DNA from 2 places in the Dyella sp. 01N448 genome. Region 1 is predicted to be linked to the other one. Evidence: predicted binding sites of a transcription regulator. Region 1 holds the regulator's gene; the other holds the start of a gene.

The links. Region 1 encodes FliA, which starts transcription of late flagellar genes. Its sites were predicted from a motif close to TAAAGTTTNNCNNNCNNNGGCCGATAA; they were not measured.
Region 2: the regulator FliA is predicted to act here: its motif matches at 2,068-2,094, upstream of motA (flagellar motor stator protein MotA).

What each region holds. Positions count from the first base shown of each region.
Region 1 is NZ_JBFTQX010000011.1:48,158-58,559, forward strand. Features, by position in the region: gene motD (flagellar motor protein MotD) at 1-776, opposite strand, end outside; gene AC1DKY_RS16855 (flagellar motor protein) at 792-1,532, opposite strand; gene AC1DKY_RS16860 (chemotaxis protein CheA) at 1,534-3,489, opposite strand; gene AC1DKY_RS16865 (protein phosphatase CheZ) at 3,493-4,134, opposite strand; gene cheY (chemotaxis response regulator CheY) at 4,131-4,538, opposite strand; gene AC1DKY_RS16875 (RNA polymerase sigma factor FliA) at 4,667-5,440, opposite strand; gene AC1DKY_RS16880 (nucleotide-binding protein) at 5,442-6,383, opposite strand; gene flhF (flagellar biosynthesis GTPase FlhF) at 6,380-7,804, opposite strand; gene flhA (flagellar biosynthesis protein FlhA) at 7,948-10,038, opposite strand; gene flhB (flagellar biosynthesis protein FlhB) at 10,049-10,402, opposite strand, start outside.
Region 2 is NZ_JBFTQX010000003.1:462,831-473,232, reverse strand. Features, by position in the region: gene AC1DKY_RS06230 (LysR family transcriptional regulator) at 1-118, shown strand, start outside; gene motB (flagellar motor protein MotB) at 131-1,159, opposite strand; gene motA (flagellar motor stator protein MotA) at 1,156-2,025, opposite strand; gene AC1DKY_RS06215 (cytochrome P460 family protein) at 2,373-2,939, shown strand; gene AC1DKY_RS06210 (hypothetical protein) at 3,040-3,390, opposite strand; gene AC1DKY_RS06205 (alpha/beta fold hydrolase) at 3,614-4,666, shown strand; gene AC1DKY_RS06200 (bleomycin resistance protein) at 4,688-5,053, shown strand; gene AC1DKY_RS06195 (transporter) at 5,139-5,966, opposite strand; gene AC1DKY_RS06190 (DUF1737 domain-containing protein) at 6,142-6,330, shown strand; gene msrA (peptide-methionine (S)-S-oxide reductase MsrA) at 6,401-6,910, opposite strand; gene AC1DKY_RS06180 (Hsp70 family protein) at 7,484-8,863, shown strand; gene AC1DKY_RS06175 (DUF2252 domain-containing protein) at 9,033-10,394, shown strand.

The DNA of each region.
Region 1 (10,402 bases):
CGATTGCGATTGCGACCGTCTTCCGTCGCGTTGTCGGCATTGGGGTGGTATTCGCCCCAGCCCATGATGCCCAGGCGGGTCGGATCCACGCCCTGCTCCGTGAACAGGCGCGCCACGCTCGCCGCGCGGGCGGCGGACAGCTCCCAGTTGGACGGATACATCGCGGTGTTGATCGGCCTGTCGTCGGTATAGCCCTCGATGCGCACCGTATTGGGGAATGGCTTGAGGATCGAGGCCATGCTGTTGAGCACTTCGTTGGCTTCCGGCGACAGTTTCGCCACGCCGCTGGGGAACAGGATGTCGGTACGCAGCTCCACTTCCAGCCACGAGGTGGTCTTGCGCACGATCACCATCTGCTTGTCGATCAAGGGCTGCAGCGCGCGCACCACCTGGTCGCGGATCACTTCGAGATTGCGCTTCTCCTCCACCGGCGAGGCGGCACGGGTATCCACGGCGCGCACCATCTGCGGACGTCCCGGAATGGGCACGCTTACCGGGATGGTCGCCGCGCCCGGCTGGCTCCCCGGCGAGGCAATCGCCGGATCGACATTGTGCGGCTGCGCACGCGTCTGCGGCATCGGCGCGATCACGTGGCTGGAGCCATTGAACGCCTCGATGATGGAGTTGGACATCACGCGGTACTTGCCTTCGTTCACCACCGAGACCGCGTACATCACCACGAAGAAGGCGAGCAGCAGCGTCATCAGGTCGGCGTAGGGAATGGCCCAGGCCTCGTGATTGACGTGGTCTTCGTGGTGTTTCTTCTTCCTGGCCACAACGCTGCGCCTCCGTTACGCCAGGTAACCCTGGAGCTTCGCTTCGATCTGGCGAGGGTTGGCGCCCTCGGCGATGGAGACGAGGCCTTCGATGAGGATTTCGCGCATCTGCGTCTGCTTGTGGATCAGCGCCTTCAGGCGCGCCGACATCGGCAGCATCCACAAGTTGGCCAGCGCCACGCCGTAGATCGTCGCCACGAACGCGGCGGCAATGCCGTGGCCCAGCTTGCTCGGATCGGCCAGATTCTGCATCACCGCCATCAGGCCCATCACCGCGCCGATGATGCCCATGGTCGGCGAGAAGATGCCTGCCTGCTCGAACACTTTCGCGCCGGCCAGATCATGGTGTTCGCGCGCGCCCACTTCGACTTCGAGCACGCCGCGGATGGCCTCGGGCTCGCTGCCGTCGACCAGCAGCTGCAGGCCTTTGCGCACGAAGGTGTCGTTTTCCGCGTCGATCTGCGGCTCCAGGCCCAGCAGGCCCTGGCGACGCGAAATTTCGCTCCAGCCCACGATGCGGCTGATCAGATCCGATGGCTGGTGCTGCGGCGGCTTGTACACCAGCGGGAACATCGACATCGCGTGCTTGAGCACCTTGCCGGAGTTCTGCACGAGCAGTGCCGCGATGGTGCCCATGAACACGATCACGAACGCCGCCGGATTCCACAGCGCTTCCACGCTGGAACCCTTGAGGATGGTGCCGACGATCACGACCACGAAGGCCAGGATCGTCCCGATGAGACTTACCAGATCCATGTCAGGTATTCACTCGGAGGGATGGGAGGAGTTGACCGTCGCTGCCGGACAAGCCGGCAAGATCCATCACCAGCGCAAGACGGCCGTCGCCGGTAACGGTGGCGCCCGCCACGGCGGGCACGCCTTCGAACAGGGGGCCGAGCGGTTTCACCATCACGTCTTCGCGGCCAAGCACTTCATGCACCAGGCAGCCCAGGCGCATATGGCCGATGTGCAGCACCACTACGTGGCGACCCGGCGCAGCGTCCACACCGATCCAGCCGCCAAGGTTGGCCAGCGCGAGCGCGCGGCCGCGATGCGAAGCCACCGCACGCCCGTCCAGTTGCTGTTGCTGCCCCGAGGCCAGTTCGAACACTTCATCGACATTGCTCAGCGGCAGCGCAAGCAGACGCGAGCCCACGCGCACCATCAGTACGCGCTGGATCGCCAGCGTCAGCGGCACGGCCAGCTCCAGCGTGCTGCCTTTGCCCAGCTGCGAGCGCACCGACAAGGTGCCGCCCAGCTCCACCACGCGCGTCTTCACCACGTCCATGCCCACGCCGCGACCGGAGATGTCGGAGACGGTGGCGGCCGTGCTGAAGCCAGGGCGGAAAATAATTTCGTAGCATTCGTTCTCGGTGAGGCGCGAAGCCTGCGCCTCATCCATCACCCCCTTCTCCACCGCCTTGCGGCGCAGGATCTCGGGATTCATGCCGCGCCCGTCGTCGGACACGGTGATCACGATGCGCTCACCGCGCTGGCTCGCGCCCAGCGTGACCTTGCCCTTGCGCGGCTTGCCGGCGCGTTCGCGTTCGTCCGGCATTTCCACGCCGTGATCGAGCGCGTTGCGGATCAGGTGCACCATCGGATCGGCGAGCGCTTCGACCAGGCTGCGATCGAGATCGGTGCCCTCGCCTTCCTGGATCAGTTCCACTTCCTTGCCGAGCTGGCGCGAAAGATCGCGCACGATGCGCGGAAAGCGCTGGAACAAGCGGCCCACCGGCTGCATGCGCATGCCGAGCACGGCGTTCTGCAAGGCATCGGCCACGCGATCGAGTTCGGTGGCGGCCAGCTCGAGCGTTTCATCGCCGGTCTTGGCCGCCAGGCTCAGCAGTCGGTTGCGCACCAGCACCAGCTCACCGGCGCGGTGCACCAGGGCGTCGAGGCGGGCGGTGTCCACGCGCACGGTGTTTTCGGGCGCCGGCGCCGCCTGCTTAGCCGGTGCGGCGGCGGGAGCAGGTGCGGGGGCAGGAGCGGATGCCGGCGCGCTCGCGCCCGGTAGTCCGCCCTTGCCGTGAAGATTGTCGAGCAGCGATTCGAACTCGTCGTCCGAGATCGTGCCTGCGGTTGACGATGCGACGGCCGCGTTCGTCGTCGCGCCAGGCTGGCCGCCCTTGCCATGCAGGTTGTCCAGCAAGGCTTCGAATTCGTCGTCGGAAATGCTGCCCGATTCGGCCACCGCCGCGGGCGCACCCGGTGCGCCGCTGTTCCCGTAGAGGCTGTCGAGCAGGGCCTCGAATTCGGAATCGTCGATCGTGCCGTCGCTCGGCGGCGGCGCTACCGGCGCGGCCACCGGCTTGGGCGCCGGTGCAGCGGCCTTGCCCGGCGTCAGGCGTTGCAGCAGGCCAGCGGGCGGCATCGCCATCGCCGTGCCGCCGGCCAGCGCCGCCATCATGTCGTTGAGCAGATCCAACGCTTCCAGCAGCGCATCCATGCGGCTGGCATCGAGCAGCAACTGCCCGTTGCGCGCCACGTTGAGCAGATCCTCGGCGTGATGGCACAGCTGCACCATCGGCTCGATCGCAAGAAAGCCCGCGCCGCCCTTCACCGTGTGGAACGCGCGGAACACCGCGTTCAACAGTTCGGCGTCGCGCGGCGAGGCCTCCAGCCCGATCAGCTGATCGCCCAGGCGCTGCACCAGTTCCCCGGCTTCCACCAGGAAATCGTCGCGCAACTCGTTGTCGAACGAGGGATCCATCGATCAGAAACCGAATTCGCTCAACAGACGATCCGCCTCATCCTGGCTGGTGACTTTGACCGGGCCGGCGGCGGCTTCGCCCGACGCCAGCGCGCCGGTGAGGCTCACCAGTTCCAGCAGCGAGTTCTCCACGCTGCCGATGAAATTCACCACCTTCTTGATGCGCTGACCCGAAAGGTCCTGCCACGACTGCGCGACCACGAAATCGGCGAGGCCATCGCGGCAAGCATGGGCGAACGCCTGCGACTGCGTCGCCAGCACATGCGCAACTTCGCCTTCAGTGGTGCCATCGATCACGGCACCGGCGTTCTCGGCCAGCGCGTCGGCCTGCGGACGCATGCGCTCGACGAAATCGAGCGAGCGATGCGCGGCCTGCGAGCTCATTTCCAGCACGTCTTCCAGGTGCTTGCGTGCATCGGCGACGCTGCCCGGCACGCCTTCCTGGGCGAGGTCGCCGCCGAGGCGGCGCACCGCATCGTGCAGATCGCGCGCAAGCAGGCCGAGTGCGCGGAACACGCGCTGTTCGCGCTCGCGCACCAGCGCGTCGAGGGCCTTTTCAAAGGCAGCACCATCAGCGCTGTTGAGCAGGTCATGCAGTTCAGGCGGCATCGCTTCGCCGGCCATCAGGGAAACTTGTGCGTTCATGCGGTGGCTCCGCTGGCGGCCAGACGTTCGAAGATCTTGCTCAGCTTTTCCTGCAGGGTCGCGGCGGTGAACGGCTTGACGATGTAGCCGTTCACGCCGGCCTGGGCGGCGGCAATGATCTGGTCGCGGTTGTTCTCGGCGGTCACCATGAGTACCGGCATGCCCTTCAGCGAGGGCTCGGCGCGGATCGCGCGCAACAGGTCGATGCCCGTCATGTTGGGCATGTTCCAGTCGGTCACGACCATGTCGAAGGCGTTGTTGCGCAACATGGTCAGGGCGTTCTCGCCATCGTCGGCCTCCTGGATCAGGCCGTTGCTGAAACCCAGCTCGACCAGCAGGTTGCGAACGATGCGCCGCATGGTGGAGAAGTCGTCCACCACGAGGATCTTCATATTCTTGTCCAAACGCTTTCTCCGCTGCGCGTAGATATGACTTGTGTTGAACAGGGACGAGGGACGAATTGCGCGGACGCAACGACCGAACGTCGGTTCGACCCTGATCGGCGCAGCGACCGTCCGGGCTCGCGCCCTTGTTACTCGCCCCTCGCCCCTTTACGTTTTCCAGCCTTCCTCTCCTGCCCCTCATGCCAACCGCTCATCCGCGCTCGCAAGCGCACGATGGCCTGGCCGTGGATCTGGCACACGCGCGATTCAGTCACGCCGAGCACCGCACCAATCTCCTTGAGGTTCAGTTCTTCCTCGTAGTACAGGGACATCACCAGCTGCTCGCGTTCGGGCAGGCCGCCGATGGCTTCCACCAGGGCCTCGCGCATGCCTTCGTGCTCGACACTGTCCGCCGGGCTCAGGCTGTCGCCGTCGGCCACGTCGAACGCTGCGCCACCATCCGCATCGTCCGGTGCGGAAAGGCTGAGCAGGCGTGCACTCGCCGCGTCGGCCAGCACCTGGTGATATTCCTCGGCGCCCATGCCCAGTCGCCGCATCACTTCGGCGTCATCGGCATCAGAACCGGTTTCGATTTCAATCTGACGAACAACCTCCGCCATTTCGCGCACTTTTCGATGCACCGACCGTGGGGTCCAGTCGGTGCGCCGCAATTCGTCGAGCATCGCGCCACGGATGCGGATACCCGCAAACGTCTCGAAGCTCGCATTCTTGCCGGTGGTGAAATTGCGCGCGGCCTCCAGCAAACCGATCATGCCGGCCTGAATCAGGTCGCTCACGTCCACGCTGGGCGGCAATCGACCCATCAGGTGATAGGCGATCCTTCGCACCAAGGGAGCGTGCTGGCGAACCAGTTCGTCGGCACTCTGCCGCGTCAGCTGCAGATATTCGGAAGCCACACTCATGTCACCACCCCGTTGCTACTGCGGCCTGCCTGCTGAAAAAGGCGATGCGATCCAGGCCCAGTCGCTCGGGTTCACCCCATGTATCGACCGCACCCGCCAATTGCTTGAATGCCAATCCCGACCGGCTCGACGGCCACAGGTCCACCACCGCGCTCTGGCGACGGATGGCCTGCTTGAGTCGTTCGTCATGCGGGACATGGCCCATGAATTCCAGCGCCACATCGAGGAAGCGATCGCAAACTCGTGCGAGTTTCTGATGCAGCTGCCTGGCTTCGCCCAGGTTGCGCACCATGTTCGCCACCATGCGGAAGCGGCGCACGCCAAAATCGCGGCTGAGTACCTTGAGCAAGGCATACGCATCGGTGAGCGAAGCTGGTTCGTCGCACACCACCACCACCACGTCATCGGCAGCGGCGGCGAACATCGCCACGTTGTCGGAAAGTCCTGCGGCGGTATCCACCACCAGGTAGTCCGGCGGTGTCACCAGATCGTCAAACGCGCGGATCACCGCCGCGTGCTCGCCCGCCCCCAGCTGCGCCAGTCGACGCGTGCCCGAACCGGCCGGTACCACCTTGAGGCCGTGCGGCGCGGTCATCAGCAGATCCTCGATCGAGCAGACGCCGTCGAGCAGGTGGCCGATATGACGCGTGGGCGTGAGGCCGAGCAGCACGTCGATATTGGCCAGGCTCATGTCCGCATCGAGCAGGATCACCTGGTGACCCTGCACGGCGAGCGCCATGCCCAGGTTCACCGATACCGTGGTCTTGCCCACGCCGCCCTTGCCGCCGGCCACCGCGATGGCGCGGCAACGCTTGCGCGGCGCAGAGCCGCTCAATCCATACGCCTGGTCCTGGACCGGCGCCTGTCGGCTATGTCGTTCGGTCAGCGCACGCAGCATGCTTTCCAACCCCATCGCCTGGTTCATTGCAAAGACACCGCTCATGCACTTGCCACCGCTAGTCCGAAGCGATCCGCCATCACCACGTCATCGGCCGGCGCCGTGCCCTTGAGCACTTGCGCGGCACGGCACACCAGCACCCGCGCATCGGCTGTGGCGATGTCTTCGGGCACGCGCTGTCCATCGGTGACGTAGTCGAGCGCGAGTCGGTGACGGATCAGCACCGACAGCGCGCCGCCGAGGCTGGGAGCCTCGTCGAGTTTGGTGAGAATGCAGGCGTGCGGCTTGACCGGCAGGTAGGCGCGCACCGCTTCGTCCAGCGACGAGGCATGTGCATTCGCCGCCATCACCAGGCAGGCGCGCAGATCGCCGCCGTTGCCCAGCACTTCCAGCTGTTCGGCCAGGCGCGGATCGCCGCCGGCCAGGCCGGCGGTATCCACCAGCACGGTGTGGTGGCCGCGCAGCAATTCCAGTACATGGCGCAGGCTGTCGGCGTCGTAGGCGGGATACACGCGCACGCCGAGCAGGCGGCCGTAATGTTCCAGCTGCGCCGCGGCGCCAATGCGGTAGTGATCGGTGCTGACCAGCGCGACCTGCGATGCGCCGTTGCGCATCACCGCACGCGCGGCGAGTTTCGCGATGGTGGTGGTCTTGCCCACGCCGGTGGGACCGACCAGCGCAGTCACGCCACGACGCTCCGAATGGTCGCGCGGGCTGATCGACAGGCTGCGGCTGAGCACGCCCAGCGGCAGATAGCGCGCCTGCTCGGCGTTGATCTCGACCGGCAACTCGCCGACCAGCTGACGGGCCACATCCGGTTCGATGCCGAGCCGCGTCATTTCGCGCAGCACGCGGGCGCGCATCGGCTGACGGCGTTCCAGGTCGTTCCAGATCAGGCTGGACAGCTGCGTTTCCAGCAGGTCGCGCAGGCTGCCCAGTTCGGCGCGTACGCGTGCGGTGTCCTGCATGGCGCGTTCGAGCAAGGGGTGAATCGAGGCGGTGACCTCGCCAGCCACATTGGCCTGCGCAGATTCCACCGATGCGGATTTTTCTTCCAGCGCCTTGGCCTGCGATGCGGCCGGCTTGCGGGCCCCCAGCGTTTCGATCGTCGGCTCCATGCGCGGCGCGGCGGTGGCGCGACGCGAGAGCGACACGGTCACGCCATCGTCCTCGTGACGGTTCGCCGTCGGCAGCGGCGGCGGCATGACGTCGGCACGGCGTGCAACGGAGGCTTCCACATCGCGGTGCGACGCGGCGGCAGCCGGTGCGCGGTTTTCCACTTCCAGCGGCGCACCGTGGCGCGCGGCTTCGCGCACCAGGGCTTCGTCGAAATCCACGGCAGCGATGATCTCGATGCCGTCGTCCATCCGGCGCGTGGACAGGATCACCGCATCCGGTCCCTGGTCTTCGCGCACTTCACGCATGGCCTGGCGCATATCCGGGGCCACGAAACGCTTGATCTTCATGCCTTGCTGCTCCGCGAAACAGGGACGAGGGACGAGCGGCGAACCTGCGCGGCCGTGCCTCGTGGCACGTACTGCCCATTCGCCAACGACTCGATGTTTGCGCCCTCGCTACTCATCCCTATTCCCTCTCTCGTCTGCTTGATTCAGCGACCCAATGCCTGCACCAAACGCACTCGGCGGTTGTCCGGCACCTCGTTGTAAGCCAGTACGTGCAGGTTCTGTGCCACATGGCGAGTGAAGCGTGCGAGCCACGGACGCAGCTGCGGCGCGACCAGCAAAACGGCCGGTTCGCCGCTCATTTCCTGCTTGCGCGCAGCGTCGGCAACGCCTTGTTGCAGGCGGTCGGCGAGGCCTGGCTCCACCGCGGCGCCCGCTACGCCGCCATTTGCGAGCGATCCCAGCAGGATCTGCTCCAGCTCCGGCGCCAGCGTGATGACCGGGATCTCGGTACCGAGCCCGGAGATCTCCTGGACGATCTGGCGACCGAGCGCCACGCGTACGGCAGCGCTGAGGGCGCCGGGATCCTGACTCTGGTTGGCGTGCTCCGCCAAGGATTCGACGATGGAACGCATATTGCGGATCGGCACCCGCTCGGCCAGCAGGTTTTGCATGACCTTGACCACCACGCCCAGCGACAGGCGCTTGGGCACCAGGTCTTCCACCAGCTTGGGCGTGGTCTGCGCGAGGCGATCGAGCAGCTGCTGCACGTCCTGATGGCCGAGCAGTTCGTGCGCGTGGCTCTGCAGGATGTGCGACAGATGCGTGGCGACCACGGTGGCCGGATCGACCACGGTGTAGCCCAGACTCTGCGCCGTTTCGCGCTGGCCCGGTTCGATCCACAGCGCTTCCAGGCCAAACGCCGGATCGCGCGTGGCGATGCCTTGCAGCCCCTCCTGCACGCGACCGGGGTTGATCGCGAGCAGCCGATCGTTGTGCACCTCGGACTCGCCCATGGGCACGCCCATCAGGCTGATGCGATAGGTGTTGGGACCAAGATCGAGGTTGTCGCGGATATGCACCGGCGGCACCAGGAAGCCCAGCTCCTGCGAGAGCTTGCGGCGCACCGACTTGATGCGGCCCATCAGCTCGCCGCCCTGGTGCGTGTCCACCAGCGGAATCAGCCGATAACCTACTTCCAGGCCCAGCGGATCGACGCTGGCGACATCTTCCCAACCCAGTTCGAGACGTTCCGTCGGCGCGGCCGGCGGCGGCACCTCGGCGGCAGCTTTCGCCACGCGCTCAACCGCTTCGCGATCGCGCTTGATCATCAGCCACGCCGCACCGCCACACGTGCCGCCCAGCAGCAGGAAGGCGATATTGGGCATGCCCGGGATCAGTCCCATCACGCCCAGCACCACGCCCGCCACGGCGAGCGCACGCGGCTGGCCGAACAGTTGGCCGACGAGCTGCTTGCCCATGTCGGTGGACTTGGACACGCGCGTCACGATCACCGCGGTGGCGATGGACAGCATCAGCGACGGTACCTGCGCCACCAGGCCGTCGCCGATGGTGAGCAGCGTATAAGTCTTGGCGGCTTCACCGGCGGAAAGCCCGTGCTGGAAGATGCCGACGAAGAAGCCGCCGACGATGTTGATGATCAGAATCAAAATGCCGGCGGTGGCGTCGCCGCGCACGAACTTGGAGGCGCCGTCCATCGAGCCGTAGAAGTCCGCTTCCTCGCGCACTTCCTGGCGACGGTCGCGCGCCTGTTCCTGGTTGAGCAGGCCGGCATTGAGATCGGCGTCGATCGCCATCTGCTTGCCGGGCATCGCATCGAGGGTGAAGCGCGCGGTCACTTCGGACACGCGGGTGGCACCCTTGGTCACCACCACGAAGTTGATGATGGTGAGGATGGCGAACACCACCAGGCCCACCGCGAAATTGCCGCCGATGACGAACTCGCCGAAAGCTTCGATCACCTTGCCCGCGGCGCCAGGGCCGTCGTGGCCATTGAGCAGCACCACGCGCGTGGAGGCGATGTTGAGCGCGAGGCGCAGCAAGGTCGCCATCAGCACCACGGTGGGAAACGCGGCGAATTCCAGCGGGCGCATCACGTAGATCACCGCCAGCAGGATCACCAGCGACAACGCGATGTTGAAGCTGAAGAGCATGTCCAGCAGGAACGGCGGCAGCGGCAGCATCAGCATCGCCAGCGCGGCGAGCATGATCACCGGCGCACCGAGGCCGCGGCGTCCGAGCATCTTGAGATTGCCTAGGGCAGTCGTGTTTGCCATCACTGTTCCGTCAGAACTTGTAGGGACCCATCAGGTCCGGATCAACATCGGGTTGCGGCGCCGACGGCGGCGCATCACCGCGCGACACCGCCTGCTTGAGCTGGAAGACATAGGCGAGCACCTGCGCCACGGCGACGTACAGCGCCGAGGGAATCTCGCGATCGATCTGGGTCGTGGCATACAGCGCGCGGGCCAGCGGCGGCGCTTCCACGGTGGGGATGCGATGGCTGGAAGCGACCAGGCGGATCTGCAGCGCCAGTTCGTCCATGCCCTTGGCGATCACGCGTGGCGCGCCCATGCGGCCTTCGTCGTAGCGCAGGGCCACGGCAAAGTGCGAAGGGTTGGTGACCAGCACGTCTGCCTT
Region 2 (10,402 bases), on a different contig from region 1:
GATGAAAGAAGAACCACCCACGCGCGATACCTGGATCGGCTATCACCGCGATCTGCGGCGACTGGCACGATTGCGCGCCCTGCTCGATCTGGTCATCGATCGGCTGGCCAGCGATTAAGCCGGGCACGCCTCACGGCGAGTCGGCGTGAACCTCTGCAGCAGCACCTGCGTTGCCACCGGCGGCGCCCGTTCCCGATACGGCAATGATGGCCGGTTTCGCCGGCACGATGGATGCCATCGCGGGCAGCAACGCAGGCGCGTTGTGTTCGACGCCAGCGCTTTCCTGCGACAGCGAGGCGGCCTCCGCCTGCCGATTCATCACGATGATGCTGATGCGACGGTTGATCGGGTCGCCGGGGTTCACGCGATCGAATGGCACCGAGGCGGCCAGTCCGACCACGCGTGCGATTTTTTCTTCGCTGAGGCCGCCGGAGAGCAAGGCGCGCCGCGCCGCGTTGGCGCGATCGGCGGACAACTCCCAGTTGCTGTATTGATGATCGCTGCTGTACGGGGCGTCGTCGGTGTGACCGGAGAGGCTGATGCGATTGGGCACGCGATTGATGAAGCCGGCGAGCTCCTGCAGGATCGTCGTGGTGTAGGGCCGCAGTTGTGCGCTGCCCAGGTCGAACATCGGGCGATTCTGCTTGTCCACAATTTGCACGCGCAGACCTTCAGGCGTGATGTCGAGCAGCAACTGATCCTTGAACGGCGCCAGCGCCTGGCTCTTCTCGATCGCCGCCTCCAGCTGCTGCATCAACTCTTCCAGCCGCGCGCGTTCCTGCTTGCGCGCTTCCTTTTCGATTTCTTTGGGATCGGCGCTCGCCGCCGCTGCGCCCTGGCGATCCTTGCCTGGCCCATGCGGCAAATCCAGCGCACCACCGGCCTTGATCATGCTGGTGCTGGCGCCGCCCGGCCCCATCTGGCCCGGCGGGGCCATGGTGGCCGTGCCCTGCAGCATGCTGGGGTTCTTGAAGTATTCGGAGATGGCCGCGCGCTGCTCGCGCGTGCCCGCGCCGATCAGCCACATGACCAGAAAGAACGCCATCATCGCGGTGACAAAGTCGGCATAGGCGACCTTCCAGGCGCCACCATGATGGCCATGCCCGTGCCGCTTTTTGCGGCGTATGACGATCAGCGGTGGTTCGCCCTGCTCGCTCACGTGGCCGCCTTGGCGCGCGGCGACTTGAGATGTTCCTCCAGATCCTGGAAGCGCGGCCGGGTGTTGGTCGCCAGCGACTTGCGCGCAAACTCCACCGCCACCTTGGGGTTGTAGCCGCGCAGATTCGCCAGCAGTGCAATCTTCACGCACTCGAAGGCGCGGCCATCCTCCTGCACCCGGTTTTCCATCGCTGCGCCCAACGGGCCGATGAAGCCGTAGCAGAGCAGGATGCCAAGAAAGGTGCCGACCAGCGCGCCGGCGATATGCATGCCGATGCGCGAGGTGTCGCCATCGAGCTGTCCCATGGTGGTGACGATGCCCAGCACCGCCGCCACGATGCCAAAGCCGGGCAACGCATCGGCGAGCTTGGTCACCGCCAGCGCAGGCGCCACCGCTTCGTGATGATGGGTTTCCAGCTCCACTTCCAGCAATTGTTCGAGCTCATGCGGATTCATGCTGCCGCCCACCATCAGGCGCAGGCAATCGGTGGTGAACTCGATCAGGTGATGCTCGCGCTGCAGGCGCGGATAGGCGGAAAACAGCGGGCTCGCTTGCGGATCCTCGATGTGCTCCTCCACGCCGAGCAAGCCTTCTTTGCGGATCAGGCTGAACAGCTCGTAGAGCATCGACAGCAGATCCACATAGTCCTGCTTGTTGTACTTGGGCCCTTTCAGCAGCCCGCCCACATCACGCAATGCGGCCTTGACCACCTTGGACGAATTGGCCGAAAGAAACGCACCCAGCGCGCCGCCGCCGATGATCAGCAGCTCATACGGTTGCCATAAGGCAAGGATCTGGCCGTGCGACAGCACAAAGCCGCCGAGCACGCACGCGAGCACCACTACTGCACCGACCAGTACCAACATTTTCGCTCCGGGATACGGAGCCAATCACTCCGCGCTCACGTTTTATCGGCGCAGCTCCACGGAAGTTTAGAAAACGCTTTCATCCCATCGCCGCCCATGGGCGGTCTTCACGTCGACTTCCGCCTGCGCGCCCACCATGGCGAAACCTGGGCCACCGCGGATGGCCCTTGTGAAGTCGGCGTCGAGCAGACGCAGGGGCGTTTCGAAGATGAAACATGCTCAGGCCTCGATGCCAGGCATCGACACCTTCGTCTGATGGATTTACGCATCGCGATGATTTGTGATCCTGCCGATGAACTGACGTCCGCAGACCACGCGCGTCCACGACAACCATGCGAGGAGTAGCCATGAAGCGCACAAGCAAGCTCGCCATTGCGACCACCGCCGTCATGCTGGTGGTATTGGGTGGATCGGCCCTGTATGCGCAGGACAAGGCCAAAGCCGGCGTCAGCATCAAAGACAAGTACTCGCTCGTGTCGCCCAGCGGTGTCGCCTTCGCCGACTTCAAGGGCTATGAAGACTGGTCCGTGGTCTCCTCCGCACGTACCGACGAAGTGCTCAAGGTGATCGTCGCCAACCCGATCATGATCCAGGCCTACAAATCGGGCATCCCCGGCAATGGCAAACCCTTCCCCGAGGGTTCCAAGATCGCCAAGCTGCAGTGGAAGTTCAAGAAGAGCACCGAAGCCCCGTTTGCCGTGGACGTGCCAGACGTCTTCACCCAGGCTTTCGTCATCGAGAAAGACAGCAAGCGATTCCCCAAGAGCGCCGGCTGGGGCTATGCGCTGTTCGATTTCGACGCAACCACCAGCACCTTCACAGCCGACCCCACCGGTGTCTCCGATTGCGGCCACACCTGCCACGTAAAAGTGTCCGCCAAGGATCACATCTTCCATCCGTATCAGATGCGTTGAATCGCACCGGGGGCAGATAGAACCATGCAGCGCGCGTTGATGCGCGCTGCTGGGGTCACGCCATCGATTCCCCGAGCCTTCCTCAAACGGAAAGCGCCGCTTACGCTCGAAACGACCCACGCAACGCTTCGCGCATATATCGGACAAACGACGTTGTCTTGCGCAGCACGGCGCCTAGTGGATCATCAGACACGTAGGCTGTCCGAAAGAACTCCAGCAACGGGTCGCGCGAGATCACCAGCGCGACAATCAACTGCATTTCCAGCAGCGCGAGAAAAACGTCGATGCCAACGGAGTCGATACAGATCGCCGTGGGTACGGCTTCGGGGTGGCATAGGAGGGCCAACACCACGGCGGTAGTCGCCACGCCAATCAGCCATTTCCCTAGATCTTTGCGCCACTCGGCGGCCAGCGCTTCCGGGGTAAACCACGGCGGATCCAGCCAGGCCATATCCCTTCCCTGTTGGCAGCTAAGCGTGGGGCAAACGGCCCTCTCCCAGCGCCAGCATGGAGGCACTCGGCCGGCTACAAAAGGGGGCCGGGTCGTTTTGTATCCCAATGTATCGACAGGCTTGTCTGGTACACGAACTTTCAATTCCCCCGCGCCTCCACACAGAGCAGACACAGGGACATGGTCTTCTATGTGGGCACACCAACCCGCAGGGAGATGTTTCATGTCGGATCAGATCAATCAGCAGCGCCGGACCTTCCTGGGAGCAACGGCCATGGGACTTGCGATCGCCCCATTCGGCCTCGCGTCGCTCGCCAGTGCGCAGACGGCCAAACCGGCTGACACCACGGTCAAGCACAGCGTCACGGGCGGCCACACATCATTCAAGCCGCTGAAGCGCGTGAAGGCCGGCGTACTGGATGTGGCCTATGCGGAAGACGGCCCGGCCAACGGCAAGCCCGTGCTGCTCCTGCATGGCTGGCCATATGACATCTACAGCTTTGTCGATGTGGCGCCCATCCTCGCTGCCGCTGGTTATCGCGTGATCGTTCCCTACCTGCGCGGCTACGGTGACACGCATTTTCTCTCGGCGGACACCAAGCGCAATGGCCAGCAGGCCGCACTCGCCGTCGATGCCATCGCGCTGCTGGATGCGCTCAAGATCGACCAGGCCGTCGTCGCCGGTTTTGACTGGGGCGCCCGCACGGCGGACATCCTGGCTGCGCTGTGGCCGGCGCGCTGCAAGGCGCTGGTATCGGTCAGCGGTTATCTGATCGGCAGCCAGGAACTCAACCGCGCGCCGCTGCCGCCCAAGGCCGAGCTGCAGTGGTGGTATCAGTACTACTTCGCCACCGAGCGCGGCGAAGCCGGCTACGCCAAGTACACGCACGATTTCGCCCGCCTCATCTGGCAACAGGCATCGCCGCAATGGGCGTTCGACGATGCGACTTTCGCGCGCTCGGCCACGGCGTTCGACAATCCCGACCAGGTGGCCGTGGCCATCCACAACTACCGCTGGCGTCTGGGCCTGGCCGAAGGTGAGGCGCAGTATGACGCGGTGGAAAAGAAACTCGCCGCGCTGCCCACCATCGGCGTGCCGACGATCACGCTGGAAGGCGACGCCAACGGCGCACCGCACCCTGACCCGAGCGCGTACGCCAAGAAGTTCACAGGCAAGTACGAGCACCGCCTAGTCACCGGCGGTATCGGCCACAACCTGCCACAGGAAGCACCCGAAGCATTCGCCAAGGCCGTGATCGACGCCGATCATCTGTAAGCCATCGCCAAGGAGCGAGCCATGCCTGAGATCATCGCGTCCACCTTCGTGCTGGCCGTCAACGATCTGGAGATATCGCGACGTTTCTACATCGACAAGCTGGGCTTCGAAGAAAGCCTGCGCGTCGATGGCTGGTCCTTCCTGCAACGCGGCGCCTGCCGCCTGCGCATCGGCGATTGCCCGGACGCACAACCTATCTCGCAGTGCCAGGATCACTCCTGGTTTGCCTATCTGCACGTGAGCGATGCCACCGCCCTTTATCGGGAAGTGCTGTCGAAGCACGTGCCGATCTGGCATGCGCTGGACGACAAGCCATGGGGCATGCGCGAGTTCGCTATCGTGACGCCCGATGGTCACCGCATCGTATTCGGTGAACCAGTTCGCTGAGTGCTCGCACGCTAAGCGACAGCGCGGCGGCCGGCTGGATCGCATTCATCCCATGAGGATCTCGCCGCTCTGGTTGTCAGTCGGCTTACTGCGGAAACAGCAAGGTCACTACTGCGCGATAACCCCAGCCGTGCGGACTGGCGGCGCTGCTGGCCACCCAGTAGCGCACGCCGCCGGTAAAGCTCACCGGCAGCCTGCCCATCCTGGTCAGCTTGGCCACCGTGAAGTTCAGCGGCACCGCGGCTTGATGCGCGTGCCAGTCATAGGTGGACTCGGCATTTACGCCGTAGGTCCAGGCGGTAGGCGTGGTGTAGGACAGGAACGGCTGGAAGAACAGGCTGCTCAACGGAGCGCGGTCGCGATTGTTTTTCACACTGGCAATCGACCAGATCTGGTTGGTCAAAAAGCCGTATGTGAAACCTTTGGACTGCTTGAGCAGCACCAGCGTGGGTCCAAGTCCCCACTTCTTCGCACCCAGGAGATCATCCGTGGCCGTGGGCAACAGGAAGGCGGGACCGGCGCCCCAGATGATGCCGCCGGCGCCCGGTGCTTTAGGCGAAAAAAACAGACTCTGCGTGATATCGCCAATGCCCGACTGACTGCCGGCGCCAGGCGAGATGTCGGCCTGACTGGTCACCGGAAGTATCGTGCGGGAGATCATGTTCCAGTCGTCGCTGATGGAAATCGGCACCACCGGCTGGATGTTCATGGTCAGTCGGTGACCGCGTTCATCGGGTCCGATCTTGCTGTCGTAGTTGAACTGAAACGGCGCACTGATCAGCGACGCCACGGGGTTCGACAATTTCTTGGCCAGGTCGGCTGAGTCATTGCCCGCTGCCTCGTCCGAAGCAGACCGCGCGTGTGCGGCGAAGGAAAGCAGCGCAAGCGCCAACGAGAGATGTCGATATCGCAAGGCGCTCTCCGTCTTTGGTCCCTGTAGCCGGTACTTTCCTTTGCAGCCAGCAAGAAGTACATGCGGGGAAATACGGGATGAAACCAGGTGTTTCTACCTAGTGCGCGATCAGGCTGATCCACACCTTGCGTACACTCAAGCGCCGCAGCAACTGTCAAGTTCGAGGAGACTTCGCATGTCCAACACGCCACCCGATGGTCTACCGCGCTACCGCCTGCTCACCGGCAAGGATGACGCCGCGTTCTGCCAGCGGGTCTCCGAGGCGCTGGCGCTGGGCTACGAACTCTACGGGTCGCCCGCGGCCACCTTCAACGGCGAACATGTAGTGGTTGCCCAGGCCATACTCTGGCCCGGGCACGACTAGCGGCATGTCGCGCCTATGCGTCAAAAAAAAAGGGGCGGTCGCTTGGACCGCCCCTTCCATCACTCATTGATTACTGCACGCGCCGAGGCAGGGTCCACTCCGCTCGCGGGAAGTGGCAGGTGTAGCCGTTGGGAATGCGTTCCAGATAGTCCTGGTGCTCCGGCTCGGCCTCCCAGAACGGACCGGCCGGCGTGACTTCGGTGACCACCTTGCCGGGCCACAGACCCGAGGCGTCGACATCGGCGATGGTGTCTTCCGCGACCTTCTTTTGCTCGTCGCTGAGATAGAAGATCGCCGAGCGGTAGCTCATGCCCACGTCATTGCCCTGGCGGTTCCTGGTGCTGGGGTCGTGGATCTGGAAGAAGAATTCCAGAATCTGGCGATAGCTGATCACGCCGGGATCAAACACGATCTCCAGCGCCTCGGCGTGCGTGCCGTGATTGCGGTAAGTAGCGTTGGGCACATCGCCACCGGAATAGCCCACGCGCGTGGACAACACGCCCGGGTAACGCCGCAGCAAATCCTGCATGCCCCAGAAGCAGCCGCCAGCCAGGATCGCCGTTTCGGTTTTCGTGCTCATGTGTTGGTCCTTCCCATAGGTGACAGTGGTGCGCGGCGGGGCTGGCATGCCGTCGACAGACCCAGGTGCTTAGTGCCAGAAACTCCCCAACGCAGCTGACCTCCAATGTGGTGTTTGCCGCCGACGTTCTCAAGCGAGACGGCCGCGGACCTACTCTCGGCGATGAGGTCCAAGGCGGCGATGGGCCTGGGCGCCACTCAGCCACCATGAGCCGCGGGTAGTCCCATCCCTACGACACCCGTCCTGTGCCACATGGGGAATGGCGCATTGCGCGTGATGGGCGCACTGTGCACCCCGCTTCAGCAGATGCTCGCTCAGGCCAAAGACCCGATGGTGTCGACGGTCAAGCCGATGAGCCCGTTCTACGTTCAGCACGCCGGAAGGCGCACTGACGCCCGGCCGCGACATCGCACATGCTTATAACCCGGGGGTTGGGCATGTGCGATTGCCGCGGCGCTGCCGGGATACCGCCCCATTGAGCCGCGCTCGCAGATGGCATGAGACGCACCATCTCGGCACGCCATCGCCAGACCTGAGATAATGGTTGATTGCCCCTAAGCGCGCGGCTTCTCTATGCACATCGGCATCGACTTCGGCACCAGCTATTCGGCGGCCGCCGCCATCATCGGCGGCGAACTCACGCTCGTGCGCTTCGGCGCCGCCGAGCAGTTCCGCACGGCCGTGTATTTCCCCGAACTGGTGCCTGACCCGAACGACTTCGAGCTCACGCCCGAGCTGGAAGCGCAGATGGAAGCCCATATGCGCTCGGCCCGACTCGATCTGCGCCGACTCGCTGCGGCAGGCAACGAGGCGGCCCGCTCGGACGCCGACCTGCGCCGCGATGCCTTGCGCGTGGTCCGCCGCCAATGGATGGAAGAACAGGCGCGCGCGGCCACCGCCTCGGTCGCCAGCTTCCAGCATGCGCTGTTCGGCGAAGACGCGGTGGAAGGCTATCTGGAAAGCGGCGGCGGCAACCTCATCGAATCGCCCAAGTCGATGTTCGGCTATCGACTGGACCCGCAGGTGCGCAAGGTGATCGTGCACATTGCCACGCATATTCTCGAGCACATTCGTCTCACCGCCAGCCGCCAGTTCGGTGAAGCCGTGCGCGGCGCGGTGATTGGACGCCCGGTGGAATTCCGCAGCTCGATGGGCGCGGCAGGTTCCGAACAGGCCATGGAGATTCTGCGCGAAGCGGCGGCGGCGGCGGGTTTTGACGAGGTGAGTTTCCTGGAAGAGCCCGCCGCAGCGGCCATGCATTACCACAAGAGCCTCAGCGACCGGCAGCACGCGCTGATCGTGGACATCGGCGGCGGCACCACCGACGTGACGCATGCGGAGCTGGGTGGCGACGCATCGCCGTTCATCGCGCGCAATTGGGGCCTGCCCAAGGGCGGCACCGATCTGGACGTGGGCGTGAGTCTGCACAGCTTCATGCCGCTGATGGGCAAGGACATCGTGCGCATTCCGCAGCACCAGTTCGTGGAAGCGGCCAGCGTGCACAACCTGCCCAAGCAGCGCGAGTTCCGCAAACAGAACTATCGCCTGGTCGCCGCGCCCTATGGCCCACGCCTGCGTGCCCTGCAGGAACTGGGCGCCACCACGCGGCTCAATCAGACGGCCGAACGCACCAAGATCATGCTGAGCAGCGACATCACCCATCGTGCGCCGCTGGATTTCATCGAACACGGCCTCGCCGTGGACACCACGCGCAGCGATCTGGACACGGCCATCGAGCCCTTCCTCATCCAGCTGGAGCGCACACTCACCACCGTGCGCGACGACCTGGCCACCCTGCCCGCCAGCGTCTTCCTTACCGGCGGCACCTCGCGCTCGCCCCAGGTCAAGGCACGCGTGCAGTCGTGTTTCCCCGAGGTTCCGCTGGTGCACGGCGATCCGTCGCTGGGCGTGGTGTCCGGGCTGGCAGTGGCGGCGAGCGAAGTCACCGCCTGACCCGCTTCAGCGGACGCACTGTCGTTCGTCCCCATCCTTGACGACGTCGCAAGGTCTTGCCGGCCTTGCCAGCGTCATGCCGCTGTCACCCCGCATTGCTTGAATCCGCGGCGACCTTGTCCGGCGCGGGTGGTCCGCGCCTGGTTCACGCATCCGGGGGGATGACCCAATGAAGAAGGCCTTGTTGGCACTGGCTACGGCCGGCCTGCTGTTCGCTTCGGCTGCCCAGGCAGCCACGTCGCGTACCAGCTGGGTGGTATCGCAGATCTACAACACCAATCATCCGCTGGCCGCCACGGACAGCGCCGAACTCGCCACCAAGATGTCGACCATGGCGGCGAGCGCGTTCAACTTCTATCGCGGCACTGACCACATCTTCTACCAGGACATGACCACGCTCCCGGCGTCGGCGTATACGACGTCACAGACGGGTTTCACCTGGATCGGCGGCGATGCGCACATCGGCAATTTCGGTGCGTGGCAGGACAGCAGCGGCAACAACGTGTTCTCTGCCGACGATTTCGACGAGGGCTATCTCGGCCAGTACGTGTGGGACCTGCGCCGCCTCGCCACCAGCATGGTGCTGGCCGGCCGCGCCAACGGCATTGCCGACAGCGACATCACCACCGCGATCAATACGATGGTGTCGGCGTACATGAGCGAGATGAACGACTTCAAGGGCAGCAGCGACGAGCTGAGCTTCCAGCTGAAGAACGGCAATACCTCCGGCGCCGTGCAAGACACCATCAGCGATTCCAAGGGCGACTCGCGCGCCAGCCTGCTGAGCAAGTACACCCAGGTGAGCGGCAGCACCCGCACCTTCCAGACCATCGCCGGCACCCTTGCCGCGGTCAACAGCAGCACGTACAACGCCATCGTGGCGGCGATGAACAGCTATATCAGCAGCATTTCATCGTCCAAGCGCTACGCGGCCAGCTATTACCAGGTGAAGGATATCCGCCAGAAGCTCGGCTCCGGCGTGGGCAGCCTGGGCAAGCTGCGCTACTACGTGCTGATCGAAGGCCCATCGACGTCGACCTCGGACGATGTGATCCTCGAGCTCAAGCAGGAACTGGGCAGCGTGGTGGCAGAGGCCGACAACGGCCAGCTGCCTGCCGCCGATTACAGCAACAACGAGGCCAATCGCGTCGCGATGACCGCCAAGGCGCAGACCCTCAACGCGGACGTCTTGATCGGCTACGCCACCATCAATGGCATGGCCTTTTACTTCCACGAGAAGTCGCCGTTCGAGGAAGATTTTGACTACACCCAGCTCAGCAGCGCGGGCAAGCTCAACACGGCAGCCACGTATCTGGGACAGGCACTCGCCTCGGCGCACGCGATCTCCGACCAGGACTACAACAGCGCCATCGTGTCGTACAGCATCGACAAGCAGATTACCGCTGCGGTCAGCAGCACAAGCGGACTTCAGTCGGAATTGTCGACATTCGCTTTCAACTACGCGGCCCAAGTTTCGCTGGACTGGCAGTCGTTCGTGAGTGCCTATAACGCAGGCACGCCGCTCTATTGAGTGCTGCG